DNA from 2 places in the Halodesulfovibrio marinisediminis DSM 17456 genome. Region 1 is predicted to be linked to the other one. Evidence: riboswitches for the same ligand, from Rfam matches in the RefSeq annotation. Region 1 holds a riboswitch; the other holds the start of a gene.
The links. A riboswitch is a leader RNA that binds a small molecule or an ion and turns the genes downstream of it on or off. The one in region 1 is predicted to bind glycine.

Region 1 (8,122 bases):
CACAGTTGAACTTTTTTCCTTATCCATTCGAAATAGTGCACAAAAAAAGCCCTGACAAACATCAGAGCATCTTAAACCGACATCGCATTTTTCTTGCTATTCTGGATTAATAGACAAGTTATATCCACAGGCACTCTTCAAGTGTTTTTACCCTACCTCTTCCTCGCATTCTGACAGCTCAAACTTGAAAAATGTCCCTACCTGAGCGCCTCAGAGAACGATCATTATTGCACAGCGACTCGTGATTTGTGCACAAACACTTGTGCGTTGCCCCTTCGTAATTCCACACTTCCCTCCAGTGCGGTATGTGCAAACATGGCAGAGTCTTTACGCCCTATATAATCAAATCGCTGTGCCGTATATGACGTAATATGTATTGTTTTCTCTGCAACTAACCTTCCTGATCGTGTCTTTAAACTGAGTATCAAAACATCCCCCTTCTGAAGCATGGCTGTCACTGCGGAAAAGACCAGCGGCACACCGCCTGCCTGCACAGTATCCGCAGCCTCCGATCGCTGAAGAATTTCACGCGCCGACTGCGGAAGCTCGGTCGAATAGTCCACCTTCAACAACTGCGAAGGGACATATTGCAAAATTTCACAGGAATCATTTTGCCACAACGAGCTTTTTACTTCAGCCCCCTGCAATTCACCTATCACCCCTTTTGTAATTCTTCCCAGTCGCTTTCCAGAAAAAGGACACACTATTTTACCATCATATGTTACCTGAAAATGCACATGTACAAACCCTGTCTTTCCAGAAAGACCTATCTCGCCAAGCACACTTCCTGCCTTCACCTCATCGCCCGAAGCAACACGAACCGTCCCTTTTTTCAAATGGCAATACTGCGTCTGCCACCCGCCACCATGATCTATAACCACCCCATTACCGCATTCACGACCATGCACATTATACCTTCCATCCTGAACATACGCATCGCCCATTCCATCACGAGTCCGGAGCACTTTACCGTCCGCCGCTGCAAGCACATCTACTCCCTCCTTCATTGCAGCATAGGACACGCGAAAATCCGTCCCCTTATGCCGTTCGTAGCTCCGGCAATGATCATAGTAATCCTGTCCACCATGAACGGAACTTACATCAACGTAGTTCTGTATAAAACAGTATCCATAATCAGGCTCCTCAATCGGTGGGACAAAGGTAATTGCGTAAGCTGCGACGCTATAACCAATACAACATGCAACAACTATAATTCGAATACATTGAATATTCATTATCACCTCTAAATGAGAACATCATAATAATATTACTTATTCTAACTAGATACCGAGATGATATTAATACTCCTTTGCCGACCTTTTAGCATTTTATACAACAACTACGGACAAATAAGTATAAAATAAAACTTCAATGCAATGTCAAATTATAAAGCAAAATATATTGTAAATATTTCCTAAAAGTTACTTTCCCCATTGATAAAAACACCTATCTAGGTTGATTGAACGCCTTGCTATGGTACATTGACATAGTACTAAACAACAAACAAACAGTGCACAGAACGCTATTACATTACATACTAAACAATTACTGCAATGGTAATGCAGTAACAAAATTTGTTTATCATGTTTTGTATATTAATTACGGAGAGTTGTGTACTGAACCTAAGGAGATGAGACATGACAAGTAGAATTACCTTACTCGCCTTTGCGCTCGTTTTGGTGACAGCTACTTTCGCAAGCGCTATGACCGAGGTTATCGTGGTTGAAGAAACAGCCGTAGTGACAACTCAACCAATGACAATGGACTCCAAGGCATCTTTCCTAAACGCAATGCGTGGTACGGGTTACCTTCCACCTACCATGATGTTCACACCTGTCTACTCACCTCAAGGACTGCGTGTAGTACGGACGGAACGTATGGGAATGCACCCAAGGATGTCAGGCTGTGCCCAACTCAACATGCGAGCCCGTTATCAAAACGCACCATACGAAGCAGTATACACAAATCAAAATGGCTGCTTGGTTATGTGCAAGGTACCGGCAAAAATTCGTAATGCACCGGTAATGATGCACTTAGGTCCTAACATGCATCCTAGGATGATGAGCCCACAACAAACCAACCCAATGATTCGAGGCGTTATGCGTCCATAACGACTCCTAAACATACCAACAAAAAAAGAGGGTTCCTTGCATGAAGCAAGGAACCCTTCTTATTGGTGTATGATAAGATATAAACTATTTTTCAGATGGCTTACCGAAGTAGATAGCTGCTGCGCCTGTAAATGCAAGAATCAGGCAGTACCAGTTGCTTACTGCGATATCTACAGGAGACACTTTCGCAAGGGAACCGGCAAGCAGAACCTGTGCTGCGTATGGAACTAAGCCCTGAACTACGCAAGAGAAGATATCAAGCAGACTTGCACTACGTTTTGCAGAAATACCGCTACGTTTTGCGATCTCTTTCGCCATGCCACCAGAAAGGATGATGGCAACGGTGTTGTTTGCAATACATCCGTCAGCAAGAGCTGCCAAAGCGGCGATGCTAAATTCACCAGCTTTTTTACTCTCTTCAGTCTTGCTGAAGCGCTTAGCGATGTCGCCAATTTTATTTACCAGCCATGTAAGGCCACCGTTATGACGAATAAGTTCGCCGAGACCACCCACAAGAATGGAAAGAACGAGAATCTCGTGCATACCCACAAAACCGCTGTAGATATCCTGGCTGAAAGTAAGCAGCGCGTAGTCAGACATTGTTGCAAGACCAACAGCACCAGCGAGCACAATACCAGAAGTAAGAACGATGAATACGTTCACGCCAGCTACAGCTAAGCCAAGGATAGCAAGGTATGGTACTACCTTAACAAACTGCCAGTCACCAGGATTTGCAACAGAACCGGTGGAACCAGAGATAGAGTAAAGCGCAATAGTTGCAATAGCAGCTGGGAGCGCAATAAGCAGGTTCATGCGGAACTTGTCACGCATGTTACAGCCCTGGGTACGGGTAGCAGCAATAGTAGTGTCTGAGATCATGGAGAGGTTATCACCGAACATTGCACCACCGACTACGGCGCCCATGAGCAGAGCAATCGACATATCAGAATGAGCAGCAACACCAGCAGCAATAGGGCCGATCGCTGCGATAGTTCCCATAGAGGTACCCATTGCAGTAGCAACAAATGCTGCAATAACAAACAAACCAGGCAAAACAAGTGATGCAGGAACTAAAGAAAGCCCCATGTTTACAGTAGCATCTACACCGCCAACGGCTTTTGCTACAGCAGCAAAACCACCAGCAAGCAAGTAAATGATACACATGGTCATAATGTTGATGTCGCCAGCGCCTTTCAGGAAGATGGTAATTTTTTCTTCAAGACATTCTTTACCCATCCACAGTGCAACAATGATTCCCGGAATGATGGCAACTGTTGCTGAAAGCTGATAAAACGCCATGGACACACCAGACATCATCAAGACAGAGCCTGTGCCGATAAAAAGCACCAGAAAAATTAGAAGGGGGAGCAAAGCAATACCGTTGCTCTGCGGAGCCTCTGTTGTGTGCGTCTTCTCTAACAAACTCATTTCTTCAATTTCCTTATTACTACAACAATTTATGCATTCAATATCGCCTGTTTTTACAAAAATGGACAATATTGATTGTGCCCTCATTCATAATGAACAAAGACCTCTCGACAACTGATGAGCCTGTCTTAGACGCACTTTAAAAATCTGTCTACTCACATTTTTGTCAAAAAAGCCATTTTTTATACAATAACCAGTTGTTTTTACGATTAATTCACTTAATTTACATATAGTGAAATTATTTTTTCTGCTTATTTAGATTTCTTGAAATAGAGTACATACTTTACTTTTTCAGGCGTTTCCTCTTGCCAAATGCTACTTGGTTATATAAACAGCCATTTCACAATTTCGGATGACGGTTGCAGGAGAGAGTGCCGCAAGGCACCGCCGAAGAAGTAAATCTTTCAGGCAAAAGGACTGCTTCCCGACGAGCCTCTGGAGAGACTTCGCATGTTGCGGAGCACCGAAGGAGCAAGCCTTGCTGTGCAAGGTGAAACTCTCAGGTACCAAGGACAGAGTGGTGTTACAGCACAGGCAGTACTATTTTTATTGCCTGTGGCTGCGCAAGCTATTCCCGCCCGCTCAGAGACTCATCTCATCCATCCTGATTAATTCATTTTTTAGGAGACGAGATGCAAAATATCACTAATCTGCTCAACACTATTGATTCCCTCGTATGGGGACCACCTCTTCTTATTCTGCTTGTAGGAACAGGGCTTTTCCTTACTTTACGCCTCAATGCTTTACAGGTTGTGCACCTTCCAAAGGCTTTGAAGCTCGTATTCGCACCTTCTTCACGCAAAATATCCAGCAAAACTGGTGACGTTACTCCGTTTGCAGCTTTGTGTACGGCTCTTTCCGCTACCATCGGTACAGGTAACATTGTTGGTGTTGCTACTGCTATCGCAGCTGGCGGCCCGGGTGCACTTTTCTGGATGTGGATTGCAGCATTCTTCGGCATGGCAACCAAGTATGCAGAAGCACTGCTTGCCATCAAATACCGTGTAGTTGACGAAAACGGTCAGATGGCTGGTGGCCCGATGTATTACCTTGAGCGCGGCCTTAACAACAAGCTGCTCGCACGTATGTTTGCGCTCTTCGGTATCGGTGTTGCTTTCTTCGGTATCGGTACATTTGCACAGGTTAACGCTATTGCTGACGCAGCAAGGCTCACCTTTGATGCTCCGATCTGGCTTACTGCTGTAATTCTTACCACCCTTGTTGCTGCTGTTACTCTTGGTGGTATCCGCTCTATCGCAGCTGTAGCTAGCCGCATTGTTCCTTTAATGGCAGCTATCTACATCATCACTTCCCTTGCAGTTATTTTACTGAACCTTTCAGAGATCCCTGCTGTAATCAGCCTTATTATCGATAGCGCGTTCAATCCGACCGCAGCCTTCGGTGGTGCAACTGGTGTTACCATGCTTATGGTAATGCGTAACGGTGTTGCACGCGGTGTATTCTCCAACGAATCCGGTCTCGGTTCCGCACCTATCGCAGCTGCGGCAGCACAGACTGACTCCTGTGTACGTCAGGGTCTTATCGCAATGACTGGTACATTCTTCGATACCATTATCGTATGTACCATGACAGGTATCGTGCTCGTTCTCACCGGCGCTTGGAACACTCCAGGTCTTGCAGGTGCAGCTATGACTAACTCTGCATTCGCAATGGGCCTCGGCAGTGACATCGGCAAATACGCTGTTACCATCGGCCTCATGTTCTTTGCCTTCACCACCATCATCGGTTGGAACTACTACGGCGAACGCTGCACCGCATACCTCTTCGGTGTTAACGCAATCAAGCCATACCGTTTAATCTACATTGGTCTTATTGCTTGCGGTGCCTTCCTCAAGCTTGACCTTATCTGGATTCTTGCAGACATCGTGAACGGCCTCATGGCTATCCCGAACCTTATCGGCCTGCTCGGTCTTTCCAGCGTAGTAGTAAACGAAACTCGTGAATTCTTCGCAAAAGAAAGCACTGAGAATGCATCAGCTGATGCTGTTCTTACCGAAATCTAATTAATAACATTTTTGAGGCAGCACCTCGGACACATTGCTCAAGTCTATTGCCCTCTACTCTTTTGCTTTCTTATAGGCTATTCTTGTCAACTTGATGCTGTTCTCAAAAATACGACAGGGATGCACTCGCAATTGCGAATGCATCCCTGTTTTTTTACGTAACGATTTATGACTGCCGCCAACTAAAAGCGTTATACCAACAGACAACAACTAATAAACTTGTTGCTCCTTGGAGATAATAGGTCGCTCCCAAACACAGTTCATAATTGCTCTTTTAAAGAAACGGCTACGGGGGACATAGTCCTCGAAATACTCACACGTCGAATCAAATGCTTTACGCATAAGCTCATCATCAAAGCGGTCACCATATTTTTCAATCATAGCAGCCCGCACTTCTTCCCACAGGTCAGAATCTGTTTTATCCGGCCATACTTTTTCTTCAGACATACCCTGCCCCTTCAAATCTAAAAATTTGCTAAAGCTTCTCGATAATGAGCAAGTGTTCTTTGTTTAACTCTTTATTCGGGAAATCATATCGTCCCACGCGAAACTCTTTCCAAGGAAGCGTAGCAGCCCACGCCTGAATCGCGTCGCCTTCTGCCGTACCGCCTTCGTGCCCTGTGTATATATGTACCGTAACGACACCATTTGATGTTAACACAGGCAACAACGCTTCCAAAGAAGCAATCGTTGTTTTTGCACGCGTGATAACAGCATGATCACTCCCCGGAAGGTACCCGAGGTTATACATAGCGCCTGTAACTGCGGTTCCATCAGGCAGGTTTTCCGCTACAGTCTCATGCCCTGCATGGAACAATGTAACACGCTCTGCAATGTCTGCCTTTTCAAGACGCTCCTGCGCATTTGTAAGACCTGACTCCTGAACATCAAAGCCATACACCTGTCCTTTTTCACCGACAAGTTTTGCTAAAAACAGCGTATCGTGCCCATTGCCGACAGTACCGTCGACAACAATGGCTTTGGTTCCAGCCTCTTCCCAGCTTGCGGCAAACTGCTGCCAAATTAATTTTGTAAACTGTAATATAGAAGGAATGTGCCTAGGGCGCATATTTTCTCCTGCGTACTACGATCACGTATGATCAATTTTTTCTGTCCCGGGAAAACTACGTGAACTCAAAAAGAATCACAACATGGCAATAAGCCCACACAAGTCCTCATCACAAAACATGCAAGATGTGCAAAAATGGTCAACTTGTGCACACAACTTATTGCACAAGTTGCACAATCAATGAACCGTTTTCACCTAGCAACACACTGTTTTTATTAACTTCAAACTTTTGGCACGCTCTCTGCTATAAAGAATACAACAGACGAAACCAATCACATCACACTCCGTGATTGTTAACATAGAGAGCAATAAAAAGTATCCATCTAACGATCATGTATCGTTAACAGCTAAAGATGCGTTAAACGCACACCTCTTTAAAAGTAGACGACTGAAACACCTACTCCCGTTGGGGCGGCAGGCATGCCGCCCCCCTAAAAAAAGAACACGCGCAACGCGTGATACATAAATTTCATCCTCATCCCTTGAGCTCCAGCAACTGTTTAGAGCAGAAACAGTTGACCGGACGGGAATAAAAAGAACGAGAAGTGCAGAGCAGGCGCTTCTCGTTTTTTTTGTGCCTATTGATTAAAATCATGCAAACAAGAAAGTAGGCAATAAATACAAAACATTACAGAACACATTGTTTATCCGATGTGTTTTTGGTTCATTCTCGTTCTTGCCCTATCCGGCACCATTAAGGTACACCGCATATCGTTCTGGCTGAACGCCATAAAATTGCAGAAAACGGTACTTGGATACAATGAATAATACTACAATTTACCTTGCCCCTCGCGGCTTTGAAAAAGAGCTTGAAAAAGAGCTCACCAATATTGTTGCCCATAAAGGTCGTCTTTTTATCGCTAAGGGAGGCGTACAAAAGACCATCTGGGCACAAAACATCTGGTTAAACCCTGTTGAAATCCCGATATCTTCAATCGGTGACGGCGCAAAACAGCTTAAAGCCATTCAACGAAACTGGTGGCTGCACAGCGTAGACAACCATCGCAGGGCAAAACTCATTCAAGCCAAATTGCCCCATGTTTCTGCAAAACGAATTGAATATGGTACACCTAAGCCAACTGCCCCGTTAGGTTCATGGACACTCTGGGAACCTGATACCATTATTGCTGCAAGCCGTTGTACAAGCCCGTACCCTGATGGTGAGTTAAACTTTGTAGAAGACAAAGAGACCTCTCCAACACGCGCGTACCTTAAACTTTGGGAGATCTTCACCCTTCTGGAACGCAGTCCGAAAAAAGGTGAGCTTTGCCTTGATCTTGGCAGCTGCCCGGGCGGCTGGACATGGGTTATTGCGAACACCGGTGCGCATGTATTCAGTGTAGACAAAGCAGAAATTCATCCACGAATCGGCTCTATGCCGAACGTCAACTTCTGCACTGGCAGCGCGTTCGGTCTTGATCCACGCCATGCAGGCAAGATCGACTGGCTCTTCAGTGATGTTATCTGCTATCCGGAACGCCTCTACAACC
Region 2 (8,122 bases), on a different contig from region 1:
AAATTGGTTTTTTATATAAAAAAAAGGCTCGAACACAATGTTCCGAGCCTTTGTAACAGCAATAAAAGTCGCAGCTTATCGCAGCCGCGTATGTTCGAGCGTATTCCAAGGCTCGTGGAATACGCACGCAAAGATGCTTTCCATACTGGAAAGCGTTATCTGACTATTGGCGATCTGCGTATTCTGCATACAAAGTCCTTGGTTAAAATTAATAAAAAGGGGCAGGAAAATTTCTGGTCCCCGTGCCTGATGACGGGCTATCTATACGATAGTTTTTGCAGCGTCCAGTGGAAAAAAAACTTTTTTTAATAAAGATTTTTTTCACAAAGAATGTAAAGAAGGGGCTGTATTATGTCTTATAATCAAGGTTGTTAGCGTTTGAAGACTTAGTCTGCCGACTATGTTCGTGAAGTTGTTTTTTAAGAACTGTGGCTATTCGGGCTTTCTAACGGGGAACGGACGTCTAGTGATGGCTACTGCCAGTAGTTTTACTACATACGAAAGAGTATTAGTGAAGAATTTACCATATGGTGTTTTGAGCGTTATTAAGACGTAATATTTGGCAGGTTGTAGAAAAAATGAACAAGCAGGCAAGAATGGTTATAAAGGCAGAAGATGGGGAACGAGGTACTGCATTAAAAAAGACTGGCTAACCATGTAGCCAGTCTGAAGAATGTAGCTCTTGAATTGGTTATTACTCTTCTTCATAGTCATCTGGACATTCGTGTTGGTGTAAGAGCACTGCAAGTTCTTGTAAGCTGTTCGTGAGTGGTGAATCAGGGAATAGGTGGCAGTAGGGGGTCCCGTCGTTGATAGCAATGAAAGTTCCCTTTTGATCGTCCGGCAGGCATGTGATGCAGTCTACACCAATGGTTTTCTCCATTTCAAATTTTGAGAGCGTATTACCGGAAATACATCCGTTAAGTACCAAGGACAGTTTGCAGAAGTTTTCAAAACCGCCTGCCGTGATGGTTTGTACAAAACGCTTGGCACTTCCCATACAAGGTTTTGTAGGCATTGTTATAAGCAGGCTGTCGTCAGCCATTTCCATTACTCTGTACAGACCGGCATCAACCCTGCTTCCCATATCAATAACAACTGTTCTAAAGGCATCTGCGGCGGCTATGATCATGGCGGAAACTGTTTCTGGAACAACACTTCCTGTTCCCAAAGTCACTTCAGGCGCTACTAGTGCCAGTATTCCGCTACTGTGATGATACATGGCGCTTTTCATATATGATGCATTCATTAATTCAATTTCTTTTGCAGCATGCCTTCTGTCCCGTTTACATGGTGTGTTTAGAAAGGTTGCCACGTCTCCATACGGTCTGGAAAAATCAAGCAGACCGACTTGCTTGCCCTCTTTTGCAAAGCACGCTGCAAGGTTTACAGCAACAGAGGTTGTTCCTGAACCGCCTCGTGCACCCATAACGGCAATTACTTTTGAACGATGAGCTTTGCTTGGATCGACAGCTCGGCTTGTAAGATAGTCTTCCAGTGCCCGTTGCAAAATAAGTTTGCTCACGGGATAGCTGAAGAAGTCCCGTGCTCCAGAAATAAGTGCTTCGTGCTTATTGCCTTCTGTGTATTGTGATGCACAAACATACACTGCACCGTAGTTGTGTTTTTTTGCCTCGATAATACGATCTTTAATTTCATTAGAATATGTTGTGCAGCCGATAACAAGAACTTCTGGCTTGGTAAGCTGAAGTGTGTTTATCAGATGTGTAAAGTGTATTTCACACAGCATATTATGTAGAGCACCTGCAATAGTCGGATCACTGGCTTCTAATTTTATGTATAGAGCTTCTTCAATTGTAGGCATGAATTCCTCCGCTTACTCCTATAGGCAAGTAAGTAATGCAATTTCAGCTATGTGAATGATCGTTTTTTTAATCTACGTTCTTTTCTTCAATACTTATTTTTTCTGCCTTAGGAATGTCGTTTGGTGTCGTGTCTACCAGAATACGCCATACGCCTATTGCAAACGTTATACAGATTATAACGAGCAAGATGTTTCGTACTGTACGCGATTCAGAAACTTTAAGATCTTGAACCATTTATTATTCCCCAAAGTAAAATGGATATTGTTTTTATGCACGGTTGGTAAAGTGAGTGTCTTAGTTTCTCCACTAGCAGTGTAATATGTGAGTGCAGCAAGAACATATGATATTGAAAAAAGTATATTCTTATTGTGTAGATGCGTTTTGAATCTGTAGTGGCATTTATGTATGTATATGATCATGCAAATGCCGTGTTGCTGTTTTGCTAATTTGTTTGCCTTTGTTTATTTTATCTAATAAAAAAAGTATGTTGTGAGTGTTTGTGGCAGGTTGAATGCTCAGCCAGTTTTTAATCTGTCGTATTGTCTTTTTTGTAAAAAGTTAAAGAAATAGCAATGTAAACCGATGGGGTATAGAAGAGGTTCCTTATAAAAAAGGAAATACGTGGGTGTTGTCGTGAAGAGTGTTCGGGCAAGCGTACGAGGGATGTACGCTTATACTCTTCCAAAAAGGGAGAAAGAAATTATGCAAAACCAGAGAGTCTTTCTTGTTGCTCTCGTATTGGTTCTGTGTGTGCCATGCATTGCTTTCGCAGCTAAGTTTGTGGGTTCGGCTGCATGTGGTGAATGTCATGAAGCAGAGCACAGTCGTTTTATGCAATACTCTAAAAAAGCAAAATCGTGGGAGAGTATTGTGGTTATGGCGCCAAAACTTACAAAGGCAGAGCAACAAGAGTGCTACGAATGTCATACGACAGGGTACAAGCAAGGGGGATTTGTTAGCTACGAAGAGACTCCGGAACTTTCAGATGTAGGGTGTGAAACATGTCATGGACCTGGTGCGGCACATGCTGAAGACGGCGATCCTGATTTAATCAAGCGTAAGCCTGATCCAAAAGATTGCACGGTATGCCATAGCGCTGCTCGTGTGAACGATTTTGGGTTTAAACCGCTTGTAAACAGTGGTGCACACTAGGAGGACATAATGTCGATACGGACTTCGTTAGGTGCGAAGATTTCGCTCTTAATTACCTTTATTTCGTTTGTTGTGTTCGCCGTTCTGATAGGCACTTCCACCTATTTGCAGCATGATGGAATGCTGGAACAACTGAGTCAGTCTTTGACGCAGACATCGCAACTGGTACAGGAAGCTATCGAGCGTCCGATGGTTGTCGGTAACGATGAAGGGACAACGGGAGAATTTGTTCGCCTCGGGAAAGAGTATCCTGATATGAAAGTTCATCTTGCAGATTTTGCAGGTGAAGTCACATATTCAACACAAGAGGCTGACATTGATAAGCAGATAGCAGAACTATTACCTATTGATGGTTTTGCGGATGTGTCAAAACGAGCATTAAAACAGCCTGTAAAAGAGAATCTGATTGTGAGCGGTGGCGACAGTCCTGTTTTTGTCAGAGTTATCTCAATTCCAAACGCGCCCTCCTGTAAGCACTGTCACGGTGCATCAAAACCAATTCTCGGACAGCTAGTTATTACGAAAGACATCTCAGGGGCTATGGATACAATCGCGTTGCAAATGTATGAGAACATCGCGATTTCATTTGCCGGACTTCTTGTTCTCGTCCTGAGTGTTGTGTTCTTCATTCGTAAAGTAGTTATTCGTCCTATTGAACAGATTGCTTCTTCTTCAGATGCCATTAGTAATGGTGATTTTAACGCACATTTCTTGGTGAACAGTGAAGACGAGCTTGGTAATTTGTCTAAAAACCTTGGTGCAATGGTTGATAAGCTCAAGGTTGAACTTGGTTTCTCCAAGGGCGTTTTGCGCGGCATGACGGCACCTATTCTTATCTGTGATGTTGACCGCAAGGTTACTTCGACAAACCAGCAAGCAATTGATTTGATGGGGATTGCTGGAACGCCGGTTGATTACAAGGGTGTTGCGGTCTCTGATTTTGTTGTTAACGATCCATGTTGTGATCGCATTATTAGTGATGTGATGACATCGCACAGACCTTCTACCGGTAATGAAGGTGTCTTGGAAAACTTTGCAGGTGAAGAACTCACCCTTATTTTTGATGCCGCGCCTATCTATGATCTGGATGGCAAGATGCTTGGTGTGTTTGTGATGATTACAGACATGACGACCATGCGTAGGCAACAAAGCAGAGTTGAAGAACAGAACGAGAAGATTACTCAGGCCGCAAATTCTGCACGTGCCATTTCAGAACAGGTATCTTCTGCTTCTGAAGAGCTTGCGGCGCAGATACGACAGTCGAGTAACGGTGCTGATGAACAGCAGAAGCTTACAGGTGAATCCGCAAGTGCCATGACGCAGATGAATGCATCTGTTCTTGAGGTTGCCCGTAACGCATCGGATGCAGCCGAACTAGCAGCATCGACACAGGAAAAAGCTGTTGAAGGTGGTCAGGTTGTTGATCAGGCAGTGGAGAGAATTCATGCTGTTGCTGACCAAGCTCAGGCTTTGAAAGAAGAGATGACTGTACTCGGTCGTCGTGCAGATGGTATTGGTCAGATTATTACCGTGATTGAAGATATTGCAGACCAGACAAACTTGCTTGCATTAAACGCCGCTATTGAAGCTGCTCGAGCAGGTGATGCGGGCCGCGGTTTTGCTGTTGTTGCGGATGAAGTGCGCAAACTTGCAGAAAAGACAATGAATGCTACTCGCGAAGTTGTTGAGTATGTAAGTGCAATTCAGACAAGCACACAGCAGAACGTTGAGGCTACAGAACGAGCTGTAGAGCTTGTGGATGATTCTACCGAGCTTGCAACCCGTTCTGGTGAGGCATTAAAATCAATTATGAAAATGGTTGAAGCAACTGCTGATCAGGTTCGTGCAATTGCTACTGCATCAGAAGAGCAGTCTGCTGCAAGTGAACAGATTAATAGTTCTGTTACGGTAATTAATGACATCTCTGAACAGACAGCTGCTGCCATGACAGAATCTACTGTAGCGGTAGAATCGGTTGCACAGCTTGCACAGGATTTGAATGGTATTATTGAGAATATGCGTTCCTAGGCTGAGCTAGCTATAGCAATTGTATAGGAAAAGAAGAAAGGGCAGAGCAATGACTCTGCCCTTTTTTTGTCTTATGTAGTTAGCTTCTATCGTTAATCATTCATTGATATTGTTTGATCAAGCTGTAGGAAGAAGAACTTTTCTGTGTACTCAAGGTGAAATGAAAAAGGATGAAGCAGATGCTTCATCCTTTTTCCGTGATTTCTTTTGGTAGACCGCTAATAGGTGCTTTGTTTGTTTTGGGATGCAGGGGGTACCTACCCCTGTTTGTTAAGGTCCGGCTGACAAACTTACCTTAGCGAAATGTTAGAATGCCTTTGACGCAACAGGTCTGCTGGCTGGTTGCTTGAAAGCAGATCCCCCTTTCTGATTGTTGAGAATTGCTTGAAATGCTTGATCCCGTTTGGCAGCTCTGTTGATGAATTCGTCAGCGATTTTTGTAGGTCCGTTGCATTCGTTTACGAGGTAGTGTTGCAGGTGTTCAGCTTTGGAGAAACTGAGTGCCCCGTGCAGGGTGCGTCTGCTAGGATAGTTGATATGGAATGTTGAAGAGAGGATGAATTTACCGATTGAGGTTTTGTACAGCTTCAGCTCCCACCAGTTTGGTGTCACGCCCATCAATTCTCTGTCATCAAGGCTCACAAGCAATTCACCTGTAAATACTAGGTCTTCTTTGCCATTTCTTTTCAAGGAAACTGTTTGCATAGTAAGCTCCTGTGAAGATAATTTTTTATATTGGGTGCAGTGTAACGGCAGAAAAAATTGATAAAAACAAAACGCTATTAATAGCTTCAGATAGTGCCATAAAAAAAGAGTACTATGAAAGTGTAGTGCTTTTTTTATGGCGGGGTAGCAATGATAATGTTTGTTGCACTGCAAGATACCAAATAAAGGGGGGAGGAGTGTGGCGAAGAAGGGAAGAAAATATGAAGGAAAAAAAGCGGATGTTATAAAAATGCAGATGCGCCGGAACTTACAGCTCCGGCGCATCGCAACCACAACAACAAACCAGTCAGGAGGGGAATCTATATTCCCCCATATATGTATCGCACATAGGCGATTACAAACGTAATCAAATGCTCCCAGTTTGCAGGCTGATATGCATAGAAACAAAAAAAGCCCGCATTAGCGGTGCCTAAATAAGAAACACGGGGCGACTGGAAAGAGGGAAAGAGGACGCAAGAAAACGCAATAATGGTTTTATGGGTCCACTCTGTCCTTTTACCTGAGAGTTTCACTGCACTGGGAAAGCAGTTTGCTCCTTCGGTGCTCCTTGCGGAGTCTCTCCAGAGGCTCGTCCGAGCAGCAGTCCTTTTGCCTGAAAGAGTTACATCTTCGGCGCCGTTTCTTTTTTTGGGGAAAAAAAGACGGTCTCTCCTGCTACCTTCAACCGAGATCCATATGTTGAGGCAGATTTCTGTTTATCGTGAGCAGATATAAAACGCAATAAAAAATACACCGCAGCGGTTGAATTTCTTATATTACTTAGGAAAAAAAATAATTTTCACATATATGGAATAAAAAAACGCCCTGTACATGGTGAACAGGACGTATTTTATTATGTTTTTTGCAGCGTAACTGCAATGTATCGCTTTGTAGTTATACGACTTCGTTAGGATAAATAGCTTCGTAAGACTTTTTGTACTCTGCAAATCTACCTTCACGAATAGCCTTACGTGCTCCACGAACAGTGTCGAGGAAGTAGGTAAGGTTGTGGATAGAGTTCAGACGGAAAGAGAGCAGCTCTTTTGCCTGGAACAGATGACGCAAGTACGCACGGGAGAATGTGCGGCAAGTGTAACAGTTACAGTTCGGATCAAGCGGTCCGTCATCTTCGGCATACTCTTTGCGCTTGATGCTGATTTTACCCTGTGAGGTGTAGAGAGTGCCGTTACGTGCGTTACGGGTAGGCAGAACGCAGTCGAACATATCAATGCCGGCGTTAATACCGTTGATAATGTCGAGCGGGGTACCGACGCCCATAAGGTAGCGTGGTTTGTCTTTTGGAAGCAGAGGAGCGGAATGGTATAAGATTTCCATCATCTTCTCTTTGCTTTCACCAACAGACAGACCGCCAAGTGCGAAGCCGTCGAAATCTTCAGAGGTCAGCTGTGCAATGGAGCGTTCACGTAAGTCTTTGAAGAAGCCGCCCTGTGTGATAGCGAAGAGAAGGTTGTCTCCGGCGCCACGAGGGTATTCTTCACGACAGCGTTTTGCCCAGCGGGTGGTCATTTCCAAGGAGCGGGCAGTGTATTCTTTGTCAGCGCCAAAGCCTACGCATTCATCCAGCACCATCATGATGTCAGAGTTCAGGTTGCGCTGAATCTGGATAACTTTTTCCGGTGTGAAAAGATGCTTGGAACCATCCAGATGGGAGCGGAAGGTGACGCCTTCTTCTTTGATTTTTCGTAAATCGCTGAGGCTGAATACCTGAAATCCGCCACTGTCCGTGAGGATTGGTTTGTTCCAGGAATTGAACTTTTGCAGACCGCCATGGCGTGCAACAAGATCGTCGCCCGGACGAAGGTATAAGTGGTAGGTGTTGCCGAGAATGATCTCAGCGCCAATATTGTTCAAGTCGTCAGGAGCAATGCCCTTAACGCTGCCTACCGTGCCCACAGGCATAAAGATAGGCGTCTGCACTACGCCGTGCGCAGTTTGCAGTTCACCTGTACGGGCAGCTCCGTCCGTTGCGTGTAATGTAAATTCTCCGATTTTTGCCATGGCGGCACTATACTCAGGAGCACACGCAAAGTCATCCCAAATTGTGTATCAAAAATTGGAGCCTAGTTTTTAATATAACAGACTGAAATGCAAAAGGCTGCTTCTGGTTATAGAAATCAGAAGCAGCCTTAAGAAGGTAGGAGGACAAACGTTATTTTTGGAGTTTAACGTTGTTTAAAATTTCAGTGGCAGAAGCGACCATGCCGCCTACGTTTGCCATGTCGGCCGGAACGATCATGGTATTTGATTTCTCAGCCATTTTACCGAACTCGTTAATGAACTGTTCTGCAATTTTCAGCTTAGCAGCTTCAGCACCGCCCGGTGCAGCCATAGCATCTGCAATCATGGTTATACCTTTTGCAGTAGCTTCTGCAATAAGCATGATTTCTTCA

Region 2: linked by a shared signal. The riboswitch ahead of BUR09_RS07665 (hypothetical protein) and the one ahead of BUR09_RS08980 (alanine/glycine:cation symporter family protein) in region 1 are both predicted to bind glycine.

Annotation. Positions count from the first base shown of each region.
Region 1 is NZ_FSRG01000005.1:220,739-228,860, reverse strand. It holds gene BUR09_RS08995 (M23 family metallopeptidase) at 225-1,235, opposite strand; gene BUR09_RS08990 (hypothetical protein) at 1,638-2,111, shown strand; gene BUR09_RS08985 (Na+/H+ antiporter NhaC family protein) at 2,196-3,539, opposite strand; glycine riboswitch at 3,892-3,969, shown strand; glycine riboswitch at 3,973-4,057, shown strand; gene BUR09_RS08980 (alanine/glycine:cation symporter family protein) at 4,172-5,563, shown strand; gene BUR09_RS08975 (hypothetical protein) at 5,774-6,010, opposite strand; gene BUR09_RS08970 (class I SAM-dependent methyltransferase) at 6,039-6,632, opposite strand; gene BUR09_RS08965 (SAM-dependent methyltransferase) at 7,393-8,122, shown strand, end outside.
Region 2 is NZ_FSRG01000004.1:713,874-721,995, forward strand. It holds gene BUR09_RS07650 (AAA family ATPase) at 695-1,825, opposite strand; gene BUR09_RS16830 (hypothetical protein) at 1,893-2,060, opposite strand; gene BUR09_RS07655 (cytochrome c family protein) at 2,529-2,978, shown strand; gene BUR09_RS07660 (methyl-accepting chemotaxis protein) at 2,988-5,006, shown strand; gene BUR09_RS07665 (hypothetical protein) at 5,313-5,711, opposite strand; glycine riboswitch at 6,210-6,306, opposite strand; gene tgt (tRNA guanosine(34) transglycosylase Tgt) at 6,606-7,730, opposite strand; gene BUR09_RS07680 (SPFH domain-containing protein) at 7,882-8,122, opposite strand, start outside.